2 linked regions of the Roseivirga sp. BDSF3-8 genome follow. Each later gene encodes a partner of the first gene's protein in a complex. Links are inferred from orthologs where the notes say so. Each region holds a gene or a part of one and is shown in the gene's direction. Other genes may lie near its edges.

Evidence for each region. Proteins that work in one complex are often made in the same cells at the same time.
Region 2: rny (region 1) and pnp share a complex: the UniProt entries of both Bacillus subtilis proteins name them as parts of the possible RNA degradosome complex. The link is inferred for Roseivirga sp. BDSF3-8 from one-to-one orthologs.

Annotation. Positions count from the first base shown.
Region 1 is NZ_JBGNFV010000001.1:3,020,398-3,026,502, reverse strand. What follows is about bases 1,761-4,622. They hold rny (ribonuclease Y), read left to right. Parts: upstream 1,761-2,339; coding sequence 2,340-3,905; downstream 3,906-4,622. Other genes in these bases: AB9P05_RS12580 (IS110 family transposase), read left to right, coding at 4,190-4,622; AB9P05_RS12590 (cell division protein ZapA), read left to right, coding at 1,949-2,236; AB9P05_RS12595 (hypothetical protein), read left to right, coding at 1,761-1,942. Also shown: pheT (phenylalanine--tRNA ligase subunit beta), read left to right, coding at 1-1,636; more of AB9P05_RS12595, read left to right, coding at 1,643-1,760; more of AB9P05_RS12580, read left to right, coding at 4,623-5,245; AB9P05_RS12575 (hypothetical protein), read left to right, coding at 5,474-5,806; AB9P05_RS12570 (PLDc N-terminal domain-containing protein), read left to right, coding at 5,997-6,105. UniProt on the Bacillus subtilis protein: Endoribonuclease that initiates mRNA decay. Initiates the decay of all SAM-dependent riboswitches, such as yitJ riboswitch. Involved in processing of the gapA operon mRNA, it cleaves between cggR and gapA.
Region 2 is NZ_JBGNFV010000001.1:4,457,216-4,461,781, forward strand. The notes cover bases 1,622-4,566. They hold pnp (polyribonucleotide nucleotidyltransferase), read left to right. Parts: upstream 1,622-1,997; coding sequence 1,998-4,136; downstream 4,137-4,566. Other genes in these bases: rpsO (30S ribosomal protein S15), read left to right, coding at 1,622-1,874; AB9P05_RS18395 (RNA polymerase sigma factor RpoD/SigA), read left to right, coding at 4,291-4,566. Also shown: AB9P05_RS18380 (LptF/LptG family permease), read left to right, coding at 1-1,530; more of rpsO, read left to right, coding at 1,599-1,621. UniProt on the Bacillus subtilis protein: Involved in mRNA degradation. Catalyzes the phosphorolysis of single-stranded polyribonucleotides processively in the 3'- to 5'-direction. Necessary for competence development in Bacillus subtilis.

The DNA of each region.
Region 1 (6,105 bases):
CACTAACTACATTCTCCACGAACTGGGCCAGCCTTTGCATGCGTTTGACGCTGATCAGATCAAGGGGAAAAAAATCGTAGTGAGAAACATGCCTGAAGGCACGAAGTTTACCACTCTTGATAGCGTGGAAAGAACGCTCAGCGGTGAAGACCTCATCATAAGCAATGCTGAGGAAGGAATGGCGATAGCGGGTGTTTTTGGCGGACTAGGCTCCGGGATAAAAAACACTACCCGTAACATTTTCATTGAGAGCGCCTACTTCTCTCCCGACCATATTCGAAGAACGGCCATGCGCCATGGGCTTAAAACGGACGCTAGCTTCCGCTATGAAAGAGGTACAGACCCTAATATTACAGTATATGCTTTAAAAAGAGCTGCCCTACTGGTAAAGGAGGTAGCTGGAGGCACGATCTCATCTGAAATTGTGGACGTGTACCCTGATCCGATCCAGGATTTTCGCGTACCGGTAACCTACAAGAATGTACACCGGTTGATCGGGCAGCAGCTACCCAATGAAAAAATCAAGTCTATCCTTGAGTGGCTCGATATTAAGGTGGAAGAAGAAACAGAAACTGGCTTTACTGCTATCGTGCCTCCTTATCGCGTGGATGTAACCCGGGAGGCTGACATTGTCGAAGAGATTATCAGAATATACGGCTTCAATAATATTGCTCTTCCCGAAACGGTGGGAAGCAACTTCCTAAGCGATTTTGAGACTTTTCCCAGTCATAAGGTCAAACAACAGATTCGCGAGATACTATCCGGCAGCGGCCTTAATGAGATTATAAACAACTCACTGACCAAGCCAGCCTATGCGGATAATAATCCTCAGCTTAACGGCGATGAGAGTGTGGCAATGCTTAATAAGCTGAGTGAAGACCTGGGAGTATTGCGTCAGAGCATGGTGTATGGCGGGCTCGAGTCCCTGGCCCGAAATATCAATCATCGCCAGCGCAATCTTGCTATGTTTGAGTTTGGTAAGGTTTATCGTAAAACCGAAGGAAAATACAAGGAAAAGGAGCAGTTGGCTATCTGGCTTACAGGTAAGAAGGCTCCGGAAAACTGGTTGTCCGGAAATGAAGAGGTTACCTTTCATGACCTTTCCGGTATAGTTAATAAGGTACTGGGCCGGTTTGGTATTCAGCCTGCTGACAGTGAGGCATTTCACGAAGGGCAGTTCGACTATGCCCTTAAGCACTCGCTAAATGGCAAAGAAATCGTTACATTAGGTAAGCTGAACAAGAAGACGACCAAGCAGGCTGAGGTATCTCAGACTGTGTTTTACGCCGAATTTGACTGGGGCTACCTGATGAAACAGACTGGTAAGCCACTGAAGTACAAAGAGGTAGCGCGATTCCCTGAAGTAAGACGCGACCTAAGCCTGGTGATAGACAAGTCTGTAAGCTTTGACCGGATTAGAAAGATTGCCGAGCAGTATGAGCGAAAGCTGCTTAGAAAGATCAGTGTTTTCGATGTATACGAAGGAGATAAAGTGGGGGAAAATAAGAAGGCTTATGCCCTGAGCTTTATCCTGCAGGACAATGAGAAAACACTGAATGACAAGGCGATAGATAAGACCATGAGCAAGCTGATGAAGGCATTCGAGAAAGAAATCGATGCACACATCAGAAAATAACGGAGCATGAAAGAAAAGTTAAATCAGGAGATTAACCTCCTGGAAAGAAAAATGGGACTGCTTATAAGCGAAATCAATAGCCTGAGGCAGGAAAACAAGCGTCTGAATGGAGAAAACAGCGATCTAAAAGAAAATTTAAGCCAAAAGGAGAAGCAGATTGCGCATTTTAAAAATCAAATGAAAATTAGTAAAATTGTGCAGCATGCGGCAGTGACAAATGATACAGCCGGGCTTAAAGATCAGATAGACGAATATATCAGGGAAATAGATAAATGCATCGCCCATATAAGCGATGAGGGAAGGTAATATAGTATGAGTGATCTTTCCATAAAGATAAAAATCTGCGACCGGGAATATCCTATGCGCGTGAGCGCAGAGAAGGAGGAAAAGGTACGACAGGCTGGAAAGGCACTTCACGAAAAAATCAAACATTATAGAGAACGTTTCGGAATAGACGATAAACAAGACCTTTTGGCCATGGTAGCATTTGATTGCTTAGTAGAAAAGCTTGAATGTGAAAGCGGCCAGACTGGCGATGTGGATTTCTTACTCAGAAAACTTAATCAACTGAATGGGTTGGCCTCTAAGGCTTTACCATGATTTTTTAATAACCCTCCACTACATCCCCTCTCGTTCGCCCTTCTGCCAGAGCCCGGTATGGCAACACACCTGTTAGTGCCGCCCATACATAATTACCGGTAAGATGAACGATATATCAATAGTACTTATCATAAGCCTGGCCACCCTGGCCATTGGGTTTGTGATCGGGCGATACCTGTTAAAGCAGGTTTACAAAAAAGAAGAGGAAGAAATAAAGGAAAAAGCCCGCCTCATTATCCAGGAGGCCGAAATGAAAGCCGAGTCTCTGAAAAAAGAAAAGGTGATCGAGGCCAAGGAAAAGTACCTTAAGCTCAAAAGTGAATTTGAAGAGGAAGTAACCAGAAAGAAAAACCAGATATTAAGCAACGAGCAAAAGCTTAAGCAGCGCGATAGCAACCTGTCCAAACAGATGGAACAGGTAAAACGAAAAGAAGCGGAAACCGAAAGTATGAAAGAGAATCTTTCTGCGCAGATTGAAATAATTAACAAGCGTAAGGAAGATCTTGAAAAAGTAAAATCCCAGCAGGTACGAGCCCTTGAAAAAGTAGCTAACCTGACAGCAGACGAAGCACGGGATCAACTTGTAGAAACCCTTAAAGAAGAAGCCGAAACGAAAGCCTCATCCTATATTAAGGAGATCATGGAGGAGGCTAAGCTTTCGGCTACCAAAATGGCTAAAAAGGTGGTATTGGACACCATCCAGCGGACAGCCACCGAGCATGCCATCGAAAACTGCGTCTCGGTATTCAATATTGAAAGTGACGACATTAAAGGGAAAATCATCGGCCGCGAAGGGCGAAACATCCGGGCGCTGGAGGCTGCCACAGGAGTTGAGATTATTGTAGATGATACCCCTGAGGCTATCATAATCTCTGGATTTGATCCCGTACGGAGAGAAATTGCCCGCCTGTCCCTGCATCGCCTGGTTCAGGATGGCCGGATACACCCTGCCCGTATAGAGGAGATTGTGGCTAAGACCCGCAAGAATATAGAAGAGGAGATCGTGGAGATAGGAGAACGTACAGTAATCGACCTTGGAATACACGGTTTACATCCGGAATTGATCAAAATGGTAGGCCGTATGCGATTCCGTTCCAGCTACGGACAAAACCTGCTACAACACTCGCGTGAAGTAGCCAGACTCGCCTCCACCATGGCTTCTGAATTGGGTCTTAACGCCAAGCTTGCAAAACGTGCTGGTCTGCTTCATGATATTGGTAAGGTATGGCCGGAGGAGCCGGAGAAGCCACATGCCATTCTCGGTATGGAACTGGCTAAAAAATACAAGGAACACCCTGAAGTATGTAATGCCATTGGTGCCCACCACGATGAGATAGAAATGACAACGCTTATTTCTCCCATCATACAGGCGTGCGATGCTGTCAGCGGATCACGCCCAGGGGCGCGCAGAGAAGTAATGGAAAGCTATATCAAGCGCCTTAAGGATCTGGAAGAGCTGGCTTTGGGCTTTGACGGGGTTAATAAATGTTATGCGATTCAGGCAGGCCGGGAGCTCCGCGTAATGGTGGATGCAGAATCGGTTTCAGACAACCGTGCAGGTCAACTTAGTTTCGATATCTCTAAAAAGATAGAGAATGACATGCAATATCCCGGGCAGATCAAGATTACAGTAATACGCGAAATGCGAGCTGTGAACTACGCCAGATAGGTTTAAAAATTTAAGATAGAAAAGGACTTCCGAAAGGCAGTCCTTTTATTTTAGGTGCTGTATTGAATAAGGGTTTGTATTTTGTGTTAAACATGAAGTATTGACCTGGTGTACGAGGCGTAAGGCAGCTAGATAAGCTATATGCTATATCGTAAAAAAGGACCGGCCCGTACACATTGTTTCTTTAGAGTCTGAACAGTACTTAATGCCGTGAAAAACGAGCAAGGATAAGACTAAAAGGATAGACGAAGAAGAATTAGTCAATACGATTAACCTCTTTTTCTATGACTATCATCAAACAATGTGTCGGTATCGACATCTCCCAGACAACCTTTGCAGTATGCATCTGCTTTTTAGAAGATACTCATGATCATCACTTCAGTGAGACAAGGCATTTCAAGAATGACAAAAGTGGCTTTAATCAACTGCTCCGCTGGGTGCGGAAGCAATGCAAAAGCTCAGTAGAAACAGTGTATTTGATGGAGGCTACAGGGGTTTATTACGAAAACCTTGCCTATCATTTGCATAAGCTAAAGCAGACAGTGCATGTAGTGCTTCCTAATACCTCTAAGCATTACTTTTCAAGCCTCAACATAAAGACTAAAACCGATGCTTTGGATGCAAAGATTCTTAGCCGTTTTGGTGTGGAAAGGAAACATAAGATCTGGGCTCCGCCTTCACCAGTATTGCTGGAACTAAGGAACCTGACTCGTTATTATGTACAGCTCCAGGAAACAAAGACAGCACTCAACAATATCAAACACAGTAAGGAGGCCGCTTATGAGGTACAGTCTATCATATTAAAGAGCAACCGTAGCCTGATCAAGACTATAGATAAGCAAATACAGGTGTGTAAAACGAGTATTGAAAAACTTATCGCCAATGAGCCTCAGCTTAACGAAAAAGTTAGAAAGGTTTTGACTATCAAAGGGGTAGGCCTCATCACAGTTGCAACCATTATTACCGAAACCCTGGGTTTTGAGCATTTTAAAAGCATCAGGCAAGTGGTAAGCTATGCAGGGTATGATGTGGTAGAAAGGCAGTCAGGGAGCTCTATCAAGGGTAAGACTAGAATATCTAAAAAGGGCAACCGCTATATCAGAAATGCGCTCTACTTCCCTGCTATGGTTAGCTGTAGATTCAACCCAAGCCTAAAATCTACTTACCTGAGAATCATTCAGAAAAAACCATCCAAAATGATTGGCCAGGTAGCCATACAAAGAAAGCTCTTGGCTTTGATCTACACACTTTGGAAGAATGACTCTGAATACATTGAAGGGTACAAAAAAGAAGTAGCTTCAGCCATAAAGACCGAAGCTACACTGGATAGTTCTAACTAGAGAACTTCCTTCAGACTTAAAAATACTTTTTTCCAATTAAACTTGGAATCTATAACAGTACCTTTTTTTATGTTCAGTGACACCCCGTATCGATAGTCAATTTCCACTTTATAAGCCCGAAACTTTCAGCTCTACCTGAAATAAGGTATATTATATAAGAACTAAACCTCAACCACCTATGAAAAAAACTTCAATTTTTGCCTCTCTAACATTGCTCTTTTCGCCGGATTGTTATTTCCCGGAGAAGAGGCCGTGGCCAACCGAAATAATACCTTACTTATCTCCGCCACATACAATGAGGCAGACGGAGACCCTGAATGTGCTGCTTCAGTAACTTTTTGTGCTGCAGCGCTTGCCAATCTGACTAGTTTCTACTGGCGTGTATCCGGCTCCGGATATATCAATGGTCAATCCAATATTAATTGTGTGAGTGTCACGTCTCAGCGTAGTTATTACTCAAGTTCATCCTATACGGTTAGCGTTACTGCGTACGATGGTCAGGGCCAGGCCTGGTACGGTAGCCGTAGCTGGGATGTTCAGGCAGAATATCTTTGTGATTAATCAGTTAACGAAAGGCAGTGTCGGCAAACACTGCCTTCTTTTTTTACCAATAAGGGAACATTTGAGAGAAAAAAAGTTATAGCATTATTCAGGTACAATTTTTTTATACCTGTCTTTTTATTAGGCTGTCCGCATTAAAGGCTATCAACCAGGGCAGGCGAAATAAAAAAAACAACCTAACCTTTAAGAAATGAACGCTTTCTTTAATTCAGAGTCTGTAGTCTTTCTGCAGGCTGTAATGCCGAACTATGAATACCTGATGTTCGGAATTATATACATACTTATTCCCCTGGTCGCGG
Region 2 (4,566 bases), 1.4 Mb from region 1 along the record:
AACAACAATTACCTGGTTACTAAAGCAAACCTTAAAGCCTATAGTCTGCTGCATGATATACGCAAAAAGAAACCCAGCCTTGATATTAAAGAAGGAGCGTTTTATAACGGAATACCGGGCTACAGCATAAAGGTTAACGAAAAGCTCAGCGACGGTAAGACTCTCAAAGACCTGATTATTTACGATCATTCCAGATCCACAGGTAATAAAGAAGTGATTATTGCCGACAGTGGAAAAATGTATACTGTCAATAACGAGCGCTTTCTGAAGCTAGAACTATTTGATGGGAATTTTTACCAGGAGATAGATAAAAACCGACCGGGTAGGGTAGACCTTATCGACCAGATGGTACGCAATGAGTTTAACAGGTTCGAAATGACTTTAAGTCTCGAGTCTTTTATGCTGGACAGAACCGATGAAAACCTGTTCGCCACCCACCGGTATATGAAAAATACGTCTCAATTGATGGAAGATGTGGATAGTATGCGGCTGGATGTAATTGAATCGGAGTTTGAAGTGATAGGTTCTGCAGGAGGATTCTTTAGTTATCTTACGGTAAATAAGATAGATACTCCGGATGGGGTCTTTGAGAAAGTGAGAGTAAGGCGTGAAATGCGTCGTATCGCGGATAGCCTTATCCAGGTAGAAAGAGATAGCTTACAGGAAGTTAACCGTATGGCTGACCCCAACTACTATCAAAGAAAGTATGGAGGAGGAAAAAATATTGATTCTGTAAATACAGCCGAAGCCGACTCCGCTGGTAATGAAGATAGCTTAGCCAACGGTACGCTGCCTAAAGATACTGGTAATGTATCTGGTGTAACGGTTACAGATTCAGCCAAATTGGCAAAACAGAAAGTAGCCTCTTTGCAAAGATCTGATGAGGAAGAGCTCGGACGGCTAGAGACCCGTACACGGGTTCAGGAGCGATTCTTTAAAAGAAAAGAAAATGAGGCTAAATACGAGGAGAGGTATGCTGCTATAGAGTCACCCGACTCCAGTATTATTGATAAGGTGGACAGTAGTTTTTCTGTGCTTTCATTTAAGAAAAGGATGGTAAGGCAGGCGATGAACCAGGTGCGATTCGTGAAAAATAACATTACCGTACAAACGAGTCAGATCGAAACGCGCGAAAAGGAAATTAGAAAACATACGATAGAGAAAAATAAAAAGCTCTCTCAGGCACTTGCCTGTCTTGTTATGTTCCTTATTGGTGCTCCTCTGGGTGCCATTATCAAAAGAGGTGGCCTTGGCGTCCCTGTTATTATCTCTATTGTATTCTTCATTATTTATTATGTGCTCACCATGACTATGGAGAAGCAGGGTAAAGAAGGGCTAATGGATCCTTTCATTGCCGTGTGGGTTGCAAATGTAGTTTTAGCACCAATAGGCTTGTTCTTCCTCAAACAGGCACGAAACGACAGCCGAGTATTTGATTCGGATATGTACCGCGTTATCTTCGAAAGGTTTAGAAGGAAGCTTGGAGAAAAAACCTTCAAAGAAAAACAGAAGGAAATGAGCGGTTCATAGTTGGAAACTTGTAGCTGGCTGTGTACCTTTGCAGTTAGTTTTAAAAATTTTAATTGATTTAGCTAGTCATGTATTTATCAAAAGATAAGAAACAGGAACTTTTTGAGAATCATGGTCGGTCAAAATCGAAGAGTGATACAGGGTCTGCAGAGTCGCAGATTGCACTGTTCACTTATCGAATTAATCACCTGACCGAGCACCTTAAGTCTAACAAAAAAGACTACTCTACCCGTCTTGGTCTGCTGAAGCTTGTAGGTAAAAGAAGAAAGCTTCTAAACTATCTGCACGACATGGATATCGAAAGATATCGTGCAGTACTTGCCGACCTGAATCTTAGAAAATAACATATGTAGTAAGAGGGGATTCTCTAGGAGTTCCCTCTTTTACTTTCCCGCCCCAGCCCAATTTTTATTTTTTGGTCCGACAGCATCAGCCAAATTAACATTTTACGTACAGAAAAAAATTATATGCAACCTAAGGAGATAAAGAAAGTCATCACACTAAAAGATGGCCGTGAGATCAGTATCGAAACCGGAAAGCTGGCAAAGCAGGCCGACGGTTCCGTGGTGGTACGCATGGGCGATACGATGATTCTGGCTACCGTTGTAGGCTCTCAGGACGCTAGAGAAGGTGTCGATTTTCTCCCCCTTTCCGTAGACTACCAGGAGAAGTTTGCTTCTGCCGGTAGAATCCCCGGTGGTTTCCTCAAGCGTGAAGGAAGACTATCCGATTACGAAATTCTTGTCAGCCGCCTGGTTGACAGAGCCATCCGCCCTCTTTTTCCGGATGACTACCATGCAGACGTTCAGGTAATGATATCCCTGATTTCTGCTGACAACGAGGCGCTTCCTGATGCCCTCGCTGCACTGGCGGCTTCGGCTGCTATTTCCGTGTCCGACCTGCCATTCCAGGGTCCGATCGCCGAGGTACGTGTAGCTCAAATTGATGGTCAAATGGTAGTTAACCCTACCCGTGAGCAGCTTACTGAGGCCACACTTGATCTGATGATCGGTGCTACCTATGATAATATCACCATGGTCGAGGGTGAAATGAAAGAAGTGTCAGAAGAAGAAATGCTTGAGGCAATTCTTGTAGGACACGAGGCTATCAAAGACCTGTGCAAAGCACAGACAGAGTTGGTAGAGGAAGTTGGTAAAACGGAGAAGCGCACCTACGATCATGAAAATAACGACGATGCGCTTAAGCAACAGTTGTTTGATCAGTTCTACGATCGCTATTATGAAGTCGCTCAGAAGCAGATTGCTGACAAGAGTGAGCGTAGCAAGACCTTTAAAGAAATTAAAGAGTCGTATATAGAAAGCCTGCCTGAAGATCATGAGTTGGATCTTGATATGGTTGGAAGGTATTTTCATAGCATTCAGAAGAAAGCAAGCCGTGACCTCGTACTTAATGAGCGTAAACGCCTGGACGGTCGTGAGCTCGATCAGGTACGCCATATCTGGAGTGAGGTAGACTATCTTCCTACAGCACACGGCTCTGCCGTCTTTACCCGTGGTGAAACTCAATCCCTGACCACAGTAACACTGGGTACCAAGCTTGATGAGCAGATGATCGACAGTGCTATGGTGACAGGAAGTAATAAATTCCTTCTTCACTATAACTTCCCTGCTTTCAGTACAGGTGAGGTTAAGCCAAACAGAGGCCCTGCCCGTCGTGAAGTAGGTCACGGTAACCTGGCTCTTCGTGCCCTGAAAAATATGATCCCTGCGGATGAGGACAATCCATATACTATTCGCGTAGTATCAGATATCCTTGAATCTAACGGTTCATCTTCCATGGCTACTGTATGTGCCGGTTCTCTGGCCCTTATGGATGCCGGTATTCCTATCAAGGCTGCTGTATCCGGTATCGCTATGGGTATGATCTCTGACCCTGAAACAGGAAAGTATGCTATACTTTCTGATATTCTGGGTGATGAGGACCACCTCGGTGATATGGACTTTAAAGTGACCGGTACTCAGCAGGGGCTTACAGCTTGCCAGATGGACATTAAAGTAGATGGTCTTTCACCTGATGTGATGAAAGAAGCACTCGAGCAGGCAAAGCGTGGCCGTCTACACATTCTGGGAGAAATGAGTAAGACCATTTCCGAGTCTCGTGAAGACCTCAAACCTAATGCACCAAGATCTCAGACTCTGAAGATCGACAAAGATATGATCGGTGCGGTGATCGGGCCAGGTGGTAAGATCGTTCAGGAAATCCAAAAGGAGACTGAGACTACTGTGGTCATCGAAGAGAAAAATAATGCCGGATACGTTACCATCTTTGCTACCAATAAGGAAAACATGGAAGATGCTGTGAGACGGGTGAAAAACATCGTGGCACTTCCTGAGGTAGGGGAGGTATACGACGGTATTGTGAAGAATATCATGCCTTTCGGCGCCTTTATTGAATTCATGCCTGGTAAGGAAGGACTTCTCCATATCAGTGAGATAAAATGGGAGCGTCTGGAGAACATGGATGGCGTAATGGAAGTAGGAGAAGAAGTAAAGGTGAAACTTCTTGAGATTGATAAGAAGACCGGTAAATTCCGTCTTTCACGTAAAGTTTTATTACCTCGTCCTGAGCGTAATCCACGCTCTTGATCATCAGCTATTTAAGCGGTGCCCTATAATTCCGGCATCGCTTGAATCTGTTTTTCATATTTAATGATTCGGAAACATTGAGGAACTTTAAGCAGATCACTCAATGTTTCTTTTGGGTATTTACCGGGACAATAAGAATTTAAAACCATACTGAATGAGACAGCTCAAGATTAGCAAGCAAATTACTAACAGGGAAAGCCAGTCCCTCGATAAGTATCTGCAGGAGATAGGCAAGGTTGACCTGCTTACTCCTGATGAAGAGGTTTCGCTTGCTAAAAGAATTCGTGAAGGGGACCAAATGGCCCTGGAAAAACTTACGAAAGCGAATTTGCGATTTGTGGTGTCCGTAGCGAAGCAATATCAAAACCAGGGACTATCTCTGGGTGACCTTATCAATGAAGGTAACCTTGGCTTGATCAAAGCTGCACAG